Regions from separate parts of the Shewanella sp. FJAT-52076 genome, predicted to be linked through region 2. Evidence: predicted binding sites of a transcription regulator. Region 2 holds the regulator's gene; each other region holds the start of a gene.
The links. The regulator LexA, encoded in region 2, represses DNA repair genes until DNA is damaged. The targets are predictions, from matches to a motif close to TACTGTATNNNNATACAGTA.
Positions count from the first base shown of each region.

Region 1: the regulator LexA is predicted to act here: its motif matches at 2,578-2,597, upstream of K0H79_RS11115 (DNA topoisomerase III).
Region 3: the regulator LexA is predicted to act here: its motif matches at 1,908-1,927, upstream of recG (ATP-dependent DNA helicase RecG).

Region 1 covers NZ_CP080415.1:2,558,433-2,562,844, reverse strand. Annotated here, with positions in the region: gene K0H79_RS11125 (CvpA family protein) at 69-557, shown strand; gene purF (amidophosphoribosyltransferase) at 602-2,116, shown strand; gene K0H79_RS11115 (DNA topoisomerase III) at 2,620-4,412, shown strand, end outside.
Region 2 covers NZ_CP080415.1:4,095,922-4,100,333, reverse strand. Annotated here, with positions in the region: gene ctaD (cytochrome c oxidase subunit I) at 1-89, opposite strand, end outside; gene coxB (cytochrome c oxidase subunit II) at 100-1,647, opposite strand; gene K0H79_RS18155 (cell division inhibitor SulA) at 2,036-2,542, opposite strand; gene lexA (transcriptional repressor LexA) at 2,539-3,162, opposite strand; gene plsB (glycerol-3-phosphate 1-O-acyltransferase PlsB) at 3,314-4,412, shown strand, end outside.
Region 3 covers NZ_CP080415.1:3,985,848-3,990,259, forward strand. Annotated here, with positions in the region: gene K0H79_RS17605 (penicillin-binding protein 1A) at 1-1,651, shown strand, start outside; gene recG (ATP-dependent DNA helicase RecG) at 1,944-4,019, shown strand; gene K0H79_RS17615 (DUF3014 domain-containing protein) at 4,124-4,412, shown strand, end outside.

The sequences.
Region 1 (4,412 bases), 1.5 Mb from region 2:
GGTGAGAATCTTGTCACTCTCTGGTAGAATCGCGCCGATTCGAAAAGCCACCCGGAAAACGACCTTCCATGGTTTGGATTGATTACGCCATTATTTTTATTATCGGACTGTCCACCCTTATCAGTCTGATCCGCGGCTTCGCCAAAGAAGCCATGTCTTTGCTGGTGTGGTTTGCTGCCTTTTTTGTCGCCAGCCAATTCTATGAAGATCTCGCCGTTCACCTGACTCAGCTGCAGGATGAAATGCTTCGTAACGGCGTGGCCATTGCTATTCTCTTTGTAACCACCCTAATCCTCGGCGCCCTGGTGAATTACATCCTGGGCCAATTGGTGGCCAAAACCGGTTTATCGGGTACCGACAGACTCCTGGGTCTGTGTTTCGGTGCCTTGCGCGGCGCACTGATTGTCAGTGCGATTTTGTTTTTCATGGATGCCTTCACCGGCGCTCCCAACACCCCCTGGTGGAAGGAGTCCCGACTGGTGCCCGAATTCGGGGTTGTGATCCAGTGGTTCTTCCACTATCTGGAAAACACCTCAAGCTTCGTACCCAAAATATAAAAATTAGCTAAACAACAGAACATCTTAAAAGAGGACACTCTCCCATGTGTGGTATCGTCGGAATAGTTGGCCATTCCTCGGTTAATCAGACCATCTATGACGCACTGACAGTGCTTCAACACCGTGGTCAGGATGCAGCCGGGATAGTCACGGTAGACAATGACGCGTTCAGGCTCCGTAAGGCTAACGGACTGGTGCGTGATGTGTTTGAACCCAAACACATGCAGCGCCTGCAGGGTAACGCCGGTATCGGCCATGTGCGTTATCCCACCGCCGGGAGCTCCAGCTCCTCAGAAGCCCAGCCGTTTTACGTTAACTCGCCTTTTGGTATTTCTCTGGCCCACAACGGCAACCTGACCAACACTCAGGATCTGTCGGCTCGCCTCAAGCAGCAGCGTCGCCACGTGAACACCACATCGGATTCTGAAGTGCTGCTGAACCTGCTTGCCGATGAGCTGCAGCAGGTGCAGAGCGCCCATCTGAGCGCCGATCAGGTGTTTGATGCCGTGGCCAAGGTGCACGCCCAAACACGTGGTGCTTACGCGGTAGTGGCTATGATTGTTGGTGAAGGTCTGGTGGCCTTCCGTGACCCCAACGGCATCCGCCCGTTGGTGCTCGGTAAAAATGAAACTGCGACCGGCACAGAGTACATGGTGGCCTCAGAGAGTGTGGCCCTGGATGCCGTGGGTTTTGAAGTCATCCGCGATGTTGCGCCGGGCGAAGCCGTATACGTCACCCTCGACGGCCAGCTGTTTACCCGTCAGTGCGCCGAAGCACCGCTGTATTCTCCCTGTATTTTCGAATTCGTTTACTTTGCCCGTCCAGACTCCACCATCGACAAGGTGTCTGTCTACGCCAGCCGTGTAAACATGGGCGCCAAACTGGGTGAGAAAATCAAGAAAGAATGGTATGACAACGACATCGATGTGGTTATCCCCATTCCTGAGACCTCCTGTGATATCGCACTGGAAATTGCCCGTGTGATGGACCTGCCTTACCGTCAGGGCTTTGTAAAGAACCGCTATATTGGCCGTACCTTTATCATGCCTGGTCAGCAAGAGCGTAAGAAGTCAGTACGCCGCAAGCTTAACGCCATCAACACCGAGTTCAAGGGTAAAAATGTGCTCCTGGTGGACGACTCCATCGTGCGTGGTACCACGTCTGAGCAGATCATCGAAATGGCCCGCGAAGCCGGTGCCAAGAAGGTGTATTTTGCCTCGGCCGCACCTGAAATTCGTTTCCCCAACGTGTACGGCATCGATATGCCCACCTCCAATGAGCTGATCGCCCACGGACGTGATGCGGATGAAATTGCCAAGCTGATTGGTGCCGACGGTATCATCTTCCAGGATCTGACTGATCTGGTTGAAGCCGTGCGCATGGAAAACCCTGAGATCAAGCGCTTTGAAACATCGGTATTTGACGGTGATTACATCACCGGCGATGTGACTCAGGCGTACCTCGACCACCTCACTCAGCTGAGAAACGATGATGCCAAGGCAAATCGTAACAGCGACGTGGGCACGAATCTCGAGCTGCACAACGTGTGTCACCCATAATCAGTCACGCCCGGGTGGCTAGCTAGCAGATTTCGGTGAATCAAAACCAGCACTCAGGTGCTGGTTTTTGTTTTTGGGGAATTAATAATTCATACCCACAGGGCCTTGGCAAAACACAGCAGCCAAATGGCAAATAGGCTGGTCATACCCAGCTGCGTCAAGGGCGTGGCCCGCAGATAGTTTACCCCAATCGCGCATAGCGGCAGCATGACCCATGGCAGGTGAGCCGGAGGAAGGCACAGTGCTAATCCAAGGGTTAACAGGGCTGCATATAACAGCCATTGATGGCGAGTAATTGAGACTGAACTTTGCATAGTCAAATCCGGGATGGAGGATATTGGTCATTTGAACTTTGATGAGAATTATTCTCAACTAAATTTACACTGGATCAGGGTAAATCTGACCCTGGCGTTAAGTCGCCGGGATTGCGCGTTGCGTCCGCAGGGGATTTTCGCTACATTTACTGTAAATTCATCCAGTACTTTAAGTTCGAATAGCCTGCCATGATCCTCTATATCGCCGAAAAACCCAGCCTCGGCCGCGCCATTGCCGAAGTGTTGCCCAAACCCCATAAAAAGGGGGATGGCTACATCGAGTTGGGCAACGGCGATTGTGTCACTTGGTGTATCGGCCATTTACTGGAGCAGGCCGAACCTGACGCGTATTCTCCCGAATACAAGCAGTGGCAGCTTGCCCATTTGCCCATCATTCCAGACGAGTGGAAACTCATTCCCCGAAGTTCGGCCAAAAGTCAGCTGGCAGTGGTAAAACGTCTGATTAAGCAGGCATCTTCTCTGGTTCATGCAGGGGACCCGGATCGCGAAGGACAGCTCCTGGTGGATGAAGTGATTTCCCATGCCAAGGTTTCTGCGTCTAAACTGGCATCCACCCAGCGTTTATTGATTTCAGATTTGAACCCCGACGCGGTGCGCCGCGCACTGGGACAGCTTCGCAGCAATAAGGAATTTGTGCCGCTTGCCACATCGGCCTTGGCGCGTAGCCGCGCCGACTGGCTCTATGGCCTCAATATGACCCGGGCTTATACGCTTCAGGGGCGAAAGGTGGGGTATGCCGGTGTCTTGTCCGTTGGTCGGGTGCAAACCCCATTGTTGGGCCTGGTGGTGCGCCGGGATCTGGAAATTGAGCATTTTGAGCCCAAAGACCACTACGAGGTGCTTGCTCACGTCACCACAGACAAGGGCGAGTCTTTTTGCGCCAAGTGGCAACCCAGCGAGGCTTGTCAGCCATACATGGATGAAGAAGGGCGGGTGCTTTCACGCCGCCTTGCAGAAACCGTGGTTAACCGCATTGGCGGTAAGCCTGCACTGGTTGAGCATGTCAGCCATAAAGACAAGAAGCAGGCGCCGCCTTTGCTGTATAGCCTCTCGGCGCTGCAAATTGATTGTGCCAAACGCTTTGGTATGAGTGCCAAAGAGGTGCTGGATACGGCCCAGAGCCTGTATGAGCGTCACAAGCTGATTACCTATCCCCGCTCAGACAGCCGTCATTTGCCTAAAGAGCAGCTCTCATTGGTGCCCGATGTGGTGGCAGCTATAAGCACCAACGCTCCTGAGCTGTTGGAGGGGGCGCCGCCACCCAATTTGCAGCTGGTGTCCAAAGCCTGGGATGACAGCAAGGTGGACGCCCACCACGCCATAGTGCCAACGGGTAAACGTGCGGCGCTGTCGCAGCTTAACCAGCGGGAGCGCCAGCTTTATTTGCACATTGCACGGCAATATTTGGCGCAGTTTTATCCCCATCGCCTTCTGGCAGATACCGAGATACAGCTCATTATCGAAGGCGGCAGCTTTATCGCCAAAGCGTCGGTTGAGAGAGCCGCAGGTTGGCGGGTGTTGTTTCAGGGACGCAATACCGAACAGGACGAGGGAAGAGAGCTACTAGAGACTGATGCCAGCCAAAAGACGCCCCTGCCAGCCCTGAATAAGGGCGATATAGCCCAGTGCAGCCATGGTGAGTTATTGGCAAAGCAAACCCAGCCCCCCAAACACTTTACTGATGCGACCCTGCTCAGTGCCATGACAGGCATTGCCCGTTATGTGAGTTCACCGGACATCAAACGCATATTGAAGGACACGGATGGCCTTGGCACCGAAGCGACCCGGGCCGGGATTATCGAACTCCTCTTTAAACGTGGCTTTTTGGTGCGTCAGGGTAAAAGCATCGTGGCATCCCAAGCCGGGCGGGGCCTAATTGCCAGCTTGCCTGAGGTGGCCACCACAGCGGATATGACCGCCCTGTGGGAGCGTCAGCTCAGTGATATCTGCCAACGTCAGCT
Region 2 (4,412 bases):
GTTAATATCCAGCGCATTATGCCCTTTGCCGGGCCATGATGGTGTTCGTCATGGACGCCCTGATGGGTATCGTGGGTCGTGGTTGTCATTATCGTTCCCCTACTTTCCATGATTGTTTACGTCGGTGGCCTGAACGCTATCACCGGTGTTGTTATCCCAGGCGTTACGTTCATAGGTCACCACCGCAGCAATGTCCCTGGCAGACAACATTGAGCCAAAAGCCTGCATCGCGGTCCCGGCTTTGCCGTGAATGACTATGTCGAGGTGATTGGCGATGGGACCGGTAGCGATTGGGCTTCCCGTGAGGGCGGGAAACGCACCGGGCAAACCGGCACCATTGGCTTGGTGACACGCCGCGCAAGAAGCCATGTACACTTGCTCACCACGGGCCATCAAAGCGTCCATCGACATGGGCTCGTCGGTAGCAGGTTCGGCGGCTAGCGGAGCTTCGGTCGATGTCACGGCTTCGCTGACGGGTGTCGCCTGGTCAGTTCCCTGCATCTCGGTCTGGGCTGCGGGAGCGCCGTTACTGCCATGGGCGTTAACATCAGAGGCCTGCACTGTGTCACCTGTACTGTTGCCCCATGCATTACGCTCATAGGTCACAACAGCGGCAATCTCTGTGGCAGACAACTGCTTGTTGAACGCTTGCATGGCTGTGCCGGCTTTACCGTTGAGAACGATGTCGAGATGCTTGTCGACAGGACCCATGGCAATGGCACTGTCCTTAAGGGCGGGGAATACGCCGGGCAGGCCCATACCATTGGGTTGGTGGCAGGCGGCGCAGCTGGCCATGTACACCTTTTCACCCTGCGCCATCAGTTCTTCCATGGAAAGGGTTTGGTTCAATGCCGCAGCGGCTTGGGCAGCGGCGTTGCTTGCCAGTTGCTTCTGGTTTTCAACCCAGGCGTCAAACTCTGCTTCGGGCAATACCTCAACCACTATGGGCATAAAACCGTGGTCTTTACCGCACAATTCGGCACATTGGCCGCGGTAAATGCCGGGTTTATCTATCCGGGTCCAGGCCTCGTTGATAAAGCCCGGATTGGCATCTTTTTTTACGGCAAATGCAGGCACCCACCAGGAGTGAATAACATCGTCGGAAGTCATCAAAAAGCGAACCTTACGGTTGGTGGGCAGCACCAGATGCTTATCCACTTCCAGCAAGTAGTGATCGCCTTTTGCTTCGGCGCCTTCGATTTGACTTCTGGGGGTCGCCAGGATGCTGTAAAAGCCGAAGTCGTGGTCGAAGTAATCGTAATGCCACTTCCATTGGGAGCCGGTGACCTTGATGGTCAAGTCGGCGTTGGAGGGATCTTCCATGGCGATGAGGGTCTTGGTTGCCGGAATAGCCATGGCAATCAGGATCAGAAAGGGCACCAGAGTCCACGCGATTTCGACCTTGGTACTTTCGTGAAATTGGGCGGCAACGGCCCCTTTGGATTTGCGGTGGTTTATCATGGCGTAAATCATGGCGCCAAAAACCACTACCCCTATGGCACAGCAGATGTACAGGATAGTCATGTGCAGGCCATAGACCCTGCCACTTATCTCAGTAACACCTTGTGTCATGTTGAGCGGCATATCAGCCGCAAGGATGGGCGGGGCCATAAAAGCCGCCGCGAAACAATACAACCATTGCTTCACAAGACATCTCCTCTGTCAATTGCATCAAGCAACTACAAAGAAGAGTCACACAGTAAGTCTCTGCTCTATGCAAACTCTTCGGTTCCCACAAAAAGCAACGATGACTTCAAAGTGCGTTGGCGGTTGGTATCTTATTTAATGAATTACAGCTTTGTTCACCACACTTGCACCTACAGCTGAATATATCGGTCAAATACACAATATCCATGGCGCAAGCCTCAGATACTGCGACGACATAATCGCCCGGATATAACAAACAAATCGTTGTTAACCTGAACTACATTACTTGCAGTTTAAATATTGATCAAGATCACTTTATTTTCTAATTATCTGAAAAAATTATCGAAAAAAAGCCCCGATAACGGGGCTCAAAGGGATGAAGAGATGATCAGTGCAGTGGAGAGGCACTGCGAAGGGTGTGACTTAACTCGGGCCTAACTGCAAAAGCGCTGGCCTGTGAGTGAGCATTTACATTTTCAAAAATGACACCCAATGCCACGGCATTTTTGGCTACCAATGCCAATCTGCGTTTATCTCTTGGATCCAGTTCGTTGGTCCAGCACAGCACGGCGCTTGAGGTACCGTTGGTTAGGGCTTTTTCCATCGCCCATAGGGTTTCAACTTCGTCTTTGGCATGTACCAGCAGCACACGGTCCATGCGCACACCAGCCTGTGCCAGAGTGGATTTAAGTCCGATGTTGGGTGGGCTGATAAGCACTATCCATCGGCCCTCAAGACTGAGGCGTGCGAGCTCTGGGGCGAGCTGCTGTATCTCCTGGCGCCCCTGGGATTGAGTGCTTTGGGTGATCACCTGAGATGCGGGGCAAACATCTTTGGCGGCGGAATCTGTCCACAAGCCGGGATGACGGGGTGCGTTACCAATCAGCTTGTTCATAGCCAGTCTCCATTACGGATAACGCCCACGGCCAAGCCTTCGATAGTCAGACTTTGGCTGGCAAGATCCACTCTGATAGGGGCGAACGCCTCGTTTTCTGCGTGTAAGAACACCACATTGCCTTGTTTCTCGAAGCGTTTTACCGTGACATCGTCTTCCACCCGGGCAACGACAACCTGGCCGTTTCGTGCCTGGTTCATCTTGTGCACTGCCAGCAGGTCTCCGTCGAGAATGCCTATGTCTTTCATACTGTCGCCGCGAACGCGCAGCAGAAAATCGGCATGGGGGCGGAACATGGCAGGATCGACCTGATAATACTGCTCCACATGCTCCTGGGCGAGAATGGGCTCACCGGCAGCCACCTGACCTATCAAGGGCAGCCCCGGGTCTGGCTGATCTTCCAGCTCATCACCCGCCAGTCTGATACCTCGCGAGGTGCCGGGCATAATCTCAATGCAGCCTTTTTTGGCAAGCGCTTTAAGATGCTCCTCGGCGGCATTGGCACTTTTAAAGCCGAGTCTGGATGCAATTTCTGCCCGTGTTGGGGGCATGCCGGTTTCGGCGATGTTGCGTTTGATTAGGTCCAGGATCTCGGCCTGGCGAGGCGTCAGCGGTCTCATGGTCATCCCTGTTTTTCTATACAGTTACTGTTAGTATATACAGTATTTTAGTCAGCGCAAGTATTAACCATTTTTCAGATTATTGGCTAATGGCTGCGGCTGTCTGATATTCTATTGCGCTATTGATTAAAGCCAGGTTCCCAATATCAGCATGTCAGCACACGAGTCTTTTTGGTTTAAGTCTTTGCGTTGGATCCAGAAGCAGTTGGTACACACCATTGTGGTACCTCAGGATCCCTTCGCCGATTTGAATCTCGATCCCTCCCGCCCCTTGGTTTACGTCATGAAAACCGAGTCAGTGAGCGATATTGCTGCGCTCCATGAGGTGACCGGCAAGTTGGGGTTACCCAGCCCATATCAGATGCTGGAAGTCGATGGGATCAAGACCCCACGGGTCGTGTGTCTGGAGGGCAGAAAGCCGCTGTTTGGCAAACGTGACAGCAATGAGCCTTTTTTGCAGACTTTCCAGCAACTGCTGGCATTGCACCGTCAGCAGCAAGAGCTGGATATACAGCTGGTGCCTGTAAGTCTTTACTGGGGGCGAACCCCGGGTAAAGAAGATGACACTATGCGTGCAGCAGTGCTTGAGCGGGAAGATCCGACCTGGCTGCGTAAATGTTTGATGATTTTATTCCTGGGTCGCCATAACTTCGTGCAGTTTTCCCGTGCCGTGTCACTTCGTCATATGGCCGATGAACATGGCACAGATAAGCGCATTGCCCACAAGCTTGCCCGGGTGGCGAGAGTTCATTTCCGCCGTCAGCGTAAAGTGATGACAGGGCCTGTGTTGCCCAATCGTCAGGCCATGTTTCATGCGCTGCTGAAATCCGACAACTTGAAAAAAGCGATTGCCGAAGAAGCCGCCAGCAAAAAAATCTCTGAAGAAAAGGCCCGTGAAACCGCCATTCAATATCTGGATGAGATTGCAGCCGATTACTCCGATAGTCTGGTGCGCATCGCCGAGCGCTTCCTCACCTGGCTGTGGAACAAGCTCTATAAAGGCATCAGCATCAAGGGCGCCGAACAGATTCGCCAGTTGCACCATGACGGCCATGAGATTGTGTATGTGCCTTGCCACCGGTCGCACATGGATTATTTGCTGCTGTCTTACATCCTTTATTACGAAGGCATGGTGCCGCCCCATATCGCTGCCGGGATTAACCTGAATTTCTGGCCCGCCGGCCCCATGTTCCGCCGTGGCGGCGCCTTCTTTATCCGCCGCAGCTTTAACGGCAACAAGCTTTACACCG
Region 3 (4,412 bases), 110 kb from region 2:
ACTAAAAGCCCAAAAAGCGCTGCGTAACAACATATACGCCTATGACGAGCGCCATGGCTATCGTGGCGCAGCTGAGGTGCTTTGGAAAGAAGAGGCACCCGCAACAGATACCATTGTCAGTGCCCTCCAAAAAGTCGCATCTGTGCAGGAATTGGAACCCGCAGCCGTCATCAATGTGCAGGAGCAACAGGCCACTGTCCTGCGAAACAACGGCGAAACTGTCACCCTGCCATGGCAAGGCATTCAGTGGGCGCGCAAATTTATCAGTGACACCCGTCAGGGTGCTGCACCCAAAACGGCCACCGATGTGCTGATGGCCGGCGAGCGTGTATGGATCCGCCACAATGGCGAAGACTGGCAATTATCCCAGGTGCCGGAAGTATCCAGTGCCATAGTGTCACTCGATCCCCACAATGGTGCTATCCGCGCCCTGGTGGGTGGTTACAGCTTCAGTCAGAGCCAGTTCAACCGGGTCACACAGGCCAAACGCCAGCTTGGCTCTAACATCAAGCCGTTTATCTACGCCGCCACCTTGGAAAAAGGCTATACCCTGGCAACGCTTATCAACAATGCCCCCATCAACAAACCTGACCTGAGCCAAGGCACGGCCTGGCGTCCCAAAAATTCGCCGGACACTTACACGGGTCCCACCCGTCTGCGGGTAGGGCTGGCGCAGTCGATTAACGTGATGGCGGTCCGAGCACTCCGCTACTCAGGCATAGATGCAACTGTTGAGCTGTTGACCCGTTTTGGATTTGACCCCAATGATTTGCCACGCAATGAATCACTGGCACTGGGCTCTCCTTCAGTCACGCCGCTGCAGGTTGTCAGGGCCTTTAGCGTGTTCTCCAACGGCGGTTACCTGGTTGAACCTTTCTTTATCGACAGAGTCGAGTCTGCCACCGGCAACCTGATCGAAAAGACTCAGCCAGCATTGGCTTGCGAAGCACCAGTACCGGAAGAGATGCCTGAGGATACGGCGATCACCGAAGCCTCTGTGCCGCCAGCCATGCTGGATGCAACAATCGAAACAGGTACTTCAACTCAATGTGGCGATCCCGCTGCCCGTTACGCAAATCGGGTGATATCCGAGCAAAATGCCTTCCTTATCACCGAAGCGCTCAAGAGCGTGATTTGGGGTGGCGGAGACTTCAGTAAGGGCACTGGTTGGAATGGTACCGCATGGCGCGCCGCTCGTTTGCTGAAACGCCATGATATTGCAGGTAAAACGGGTACCACCAACGAGTCACGCGATACCTGGTTCAGTGGCTTTAATCCTGATTTGGTGACCACGGTTTGGGTGGGCTTTGACGACCATGGCCGCGAGCTTGGCCGTACTGCCTGGAACGCAAACGGCGCCAAAGACCAGATTTCCGGGGCGGAAGCGGGCGCGAAAACCGCAGGTCCAGCCTGGAACGAATTTATGTTTATGGCCCTTGCTGACACGCCAGAAAAACCCATGCCGGTCCCTGCAGGCATTGTCTCTGCCCGTATCGATTACAGCTCGGGCAAGCTGAGCCGCCGTACCGATTACACCAGCGGATTTGAATACTTTGCCGCAGGCACAGTGCCAACAGATTACGCCAATTCCGCAATCGCCGAAGACGACACCACGGCACCGGAAACCACGGCTGACGATCTGTTTCAGTAAGTGTTGCCTACATGAAAGAAGGGCCTTAGGGCTCTTTTTCATTACTGGAACAATGAATAAAGTCCTGCAGCAAGGCATTGCTTAACCACGCAAACTCACCCATTGGCGGAGTACCCTTTGGCGCTGATGTGACCAGGCGCAGGGGACTCGTTGCCAGGCACTTCCTGGCTCTGCCCAGATAACCGAGGGCAAGTGGCTCGAGGCGCCGCAGTGAAGCAGTTTGCTCTAAGTTGCTCCGAAAAGATTCTCTGTTAGTATATGTATAAATTCACAGTAATCCGGTGCCAAGGCATTGCAAAGACTGGATCTTGTTCCCGTAACCGAACTCAAGGGCGTGGCCGCCCGGGTGGCAGAAAAACTCAGTAAACTGGGGGTTAATACCGTCCAGGATTTACTGTTTCATCTGCCGCTGCGTTACGAAGACAGAACCCGCATCTATGCCATCAACGAGCTGATCCCAGGCACCACTGCCACCGTCGAAGCCGAAGTCATTTCCAGCCAAATCGTCAATGGTCGCAAGCGCATGCTCACCTGCAACGTGCGCGATGCCAGCGGCGGCCTGACCTTACGTTTTTTCAATTTTTCCATGGCGCAAAAGAATGGCTTGCAGCCGGGGATGATGATCCGCGCCTTTGGGGAAATCCGCACCGGTAAGCATCAGCTGGAAATTATCCATCCGGAATACAAGCTTACTGCGCCTAGCGAGTCGCCGAGCCTGGCCGACACCCTGACGCCCATCTACCCCACCACCGAAGGCCTGAAGCAAGCCAGTTGGATAAGGCTCACAGAGCAGGCGCTGGAGCAATTGGAAGAAGGCGGGCTGCCGGAGCTGCTGCCGGAGTCGTTGCAGCCCAACCGTTTAAGCCTGGCCGATGCCGTGCGCACCCTGCACCGGCCCCCGGCGGATGCCGAATTGTGGCAGTTGGAGCAAGGCCAGCACCCGGCGCAGCAGCGGCTGGTGCAGGAAGAGTTGCTGGCCCACAACTTAAGCATGCTGAAAATCCGCGAGCGCAGCAATCAGGACGCCGCCGAGCCGCTAGCCGCCACAGGTCAGCTTATCCCCCGCTTTCTTGATAGCCTGCCATTTGCCCCAACCAATGCCCAGTCACGGGTAGTTGCAGAGATCCATGCCGACATGGCCAAAGCTACCCCCATGATGCGCCTGGTGCAGGGTGACGTGGGCTCGGGCAAAACCCTGGTCGCGGCGTTGTCGGCGCTGGCGGCCATCGAAAATGGCTGTCAGGTCGCCTTGATGGCACCCACAGAACTCCTGGCCGAGCAACACGCCGCCAACTTTGCCCGCTGGTTTGAGCCGCTGGGGCTTAAAGTCGGTTGGCTGGCCGGCAAGCTTAAAGGCAAGGCCCGCGCCCAAACGCTGGAAGATATCGCCTCAGGGGCTGCGCAGATGATAGTGGGCACTCACGCCATTTTTCAGGAGCAGGTGAGCTTTTCCCGCCTCGCCCTGACCATCATCGACGAGCAGCACCGCTTTGGCGTACACCAGCGCCTGGGGCTGCGTGAAAAAGGCATTCAGCAGGGCTTTTTCCCCCATCAGCTGATCATGACCGCCACCCCCATCCCACGCACATTGGCGATGACCGCCTATGCGGATCTCGACACCTCGATTATTGATGAGCTGCCGCCGGGGCGAACGCCCGTCACCACGGTTGCCATTCCCGACACCCGCCGGCTGGATGTGATTGAACGGGTGCGTCAGGCCGCCTTGCAGGACAAGCGTCAGGCCTATTGGGTGTGCACCCTGATTGAAGAGTCGGAAGTACTCGAATGTCAGGCCGCCGAAGACACCGCCGAGGGCCTGAAAGAGGCCTTGCCGGAGCTTGGCATAGGTCTGGTGCACGGCCGGATGAAGGGCGCCGAAAAACAGGCCATTATGGCAGACTTCAAAGCGGGCAAGCTCGACTTACTGGTCGCCACCACGGTTATTGAAGTGGGTGTGGATGTTCCCAACGCCAGTTTGATGATCATCGAAAACCCCGAGCGGCTGGGGCTTGCCCAGCTGCATCAGTTACGGGGCCGGGTTGGCCGCGGTGCGGTGGCCAGCCACTGTGTGCTGCTGTACAAGGCGCCGCTCAGCTTTACCGCACAGGCGCGTCTCGGGGTGCTGCGGGAAAGTAACGACGGCTTTGTGATTGCCCAAAAAGATCTGGAGCTTCGTGGCCCCGGCGAAGTGCTGGGTACCCGCCAGACGGGGCTTGCGCAAATGAAGGTGGCCGATTTGGTTCGGGATCAGGCGCTTATTCCCCACATCCAGAAACTGGCACGTCATCTGATGAGCCTGGCCCCCGACAATGTGGATGCCATAATCGAGCGCTGGCTTGGCGGCCGCGAACAATACGTACAGGCTTAGTCGTCTGCATTAAATATTGTTTTTGTTCAGCCTTGGGCTATGGACATCGACCGGCGAACTGGGACAATGGATGTTTCACGGGTCAGTAGCAACAAGGAACCAAGATGCAAGTCAATCCCGAAGACAGAATCACCCCGCAGGAAGAAACCTCCCAGCGCAGCAACCGTCTGTCGGCCCTGCTGATCCTGGCCCTGATAGCCATTGCCGCCGGTTTATGGATGTATTTCACCCACGCGCCCGAGCCTGCTCCTGTGGTCGACGTGCCGACAGAAGCCCCTAAGCCCACGCCTCTGCCCGAACCTGTGGTGACGGAAATCGAACCCGAGCCGGAGCCTGAGGCCCAGTCTCAACCACAACCTGTGACCAATACACCCGAAGAAGCAATACCTGAAG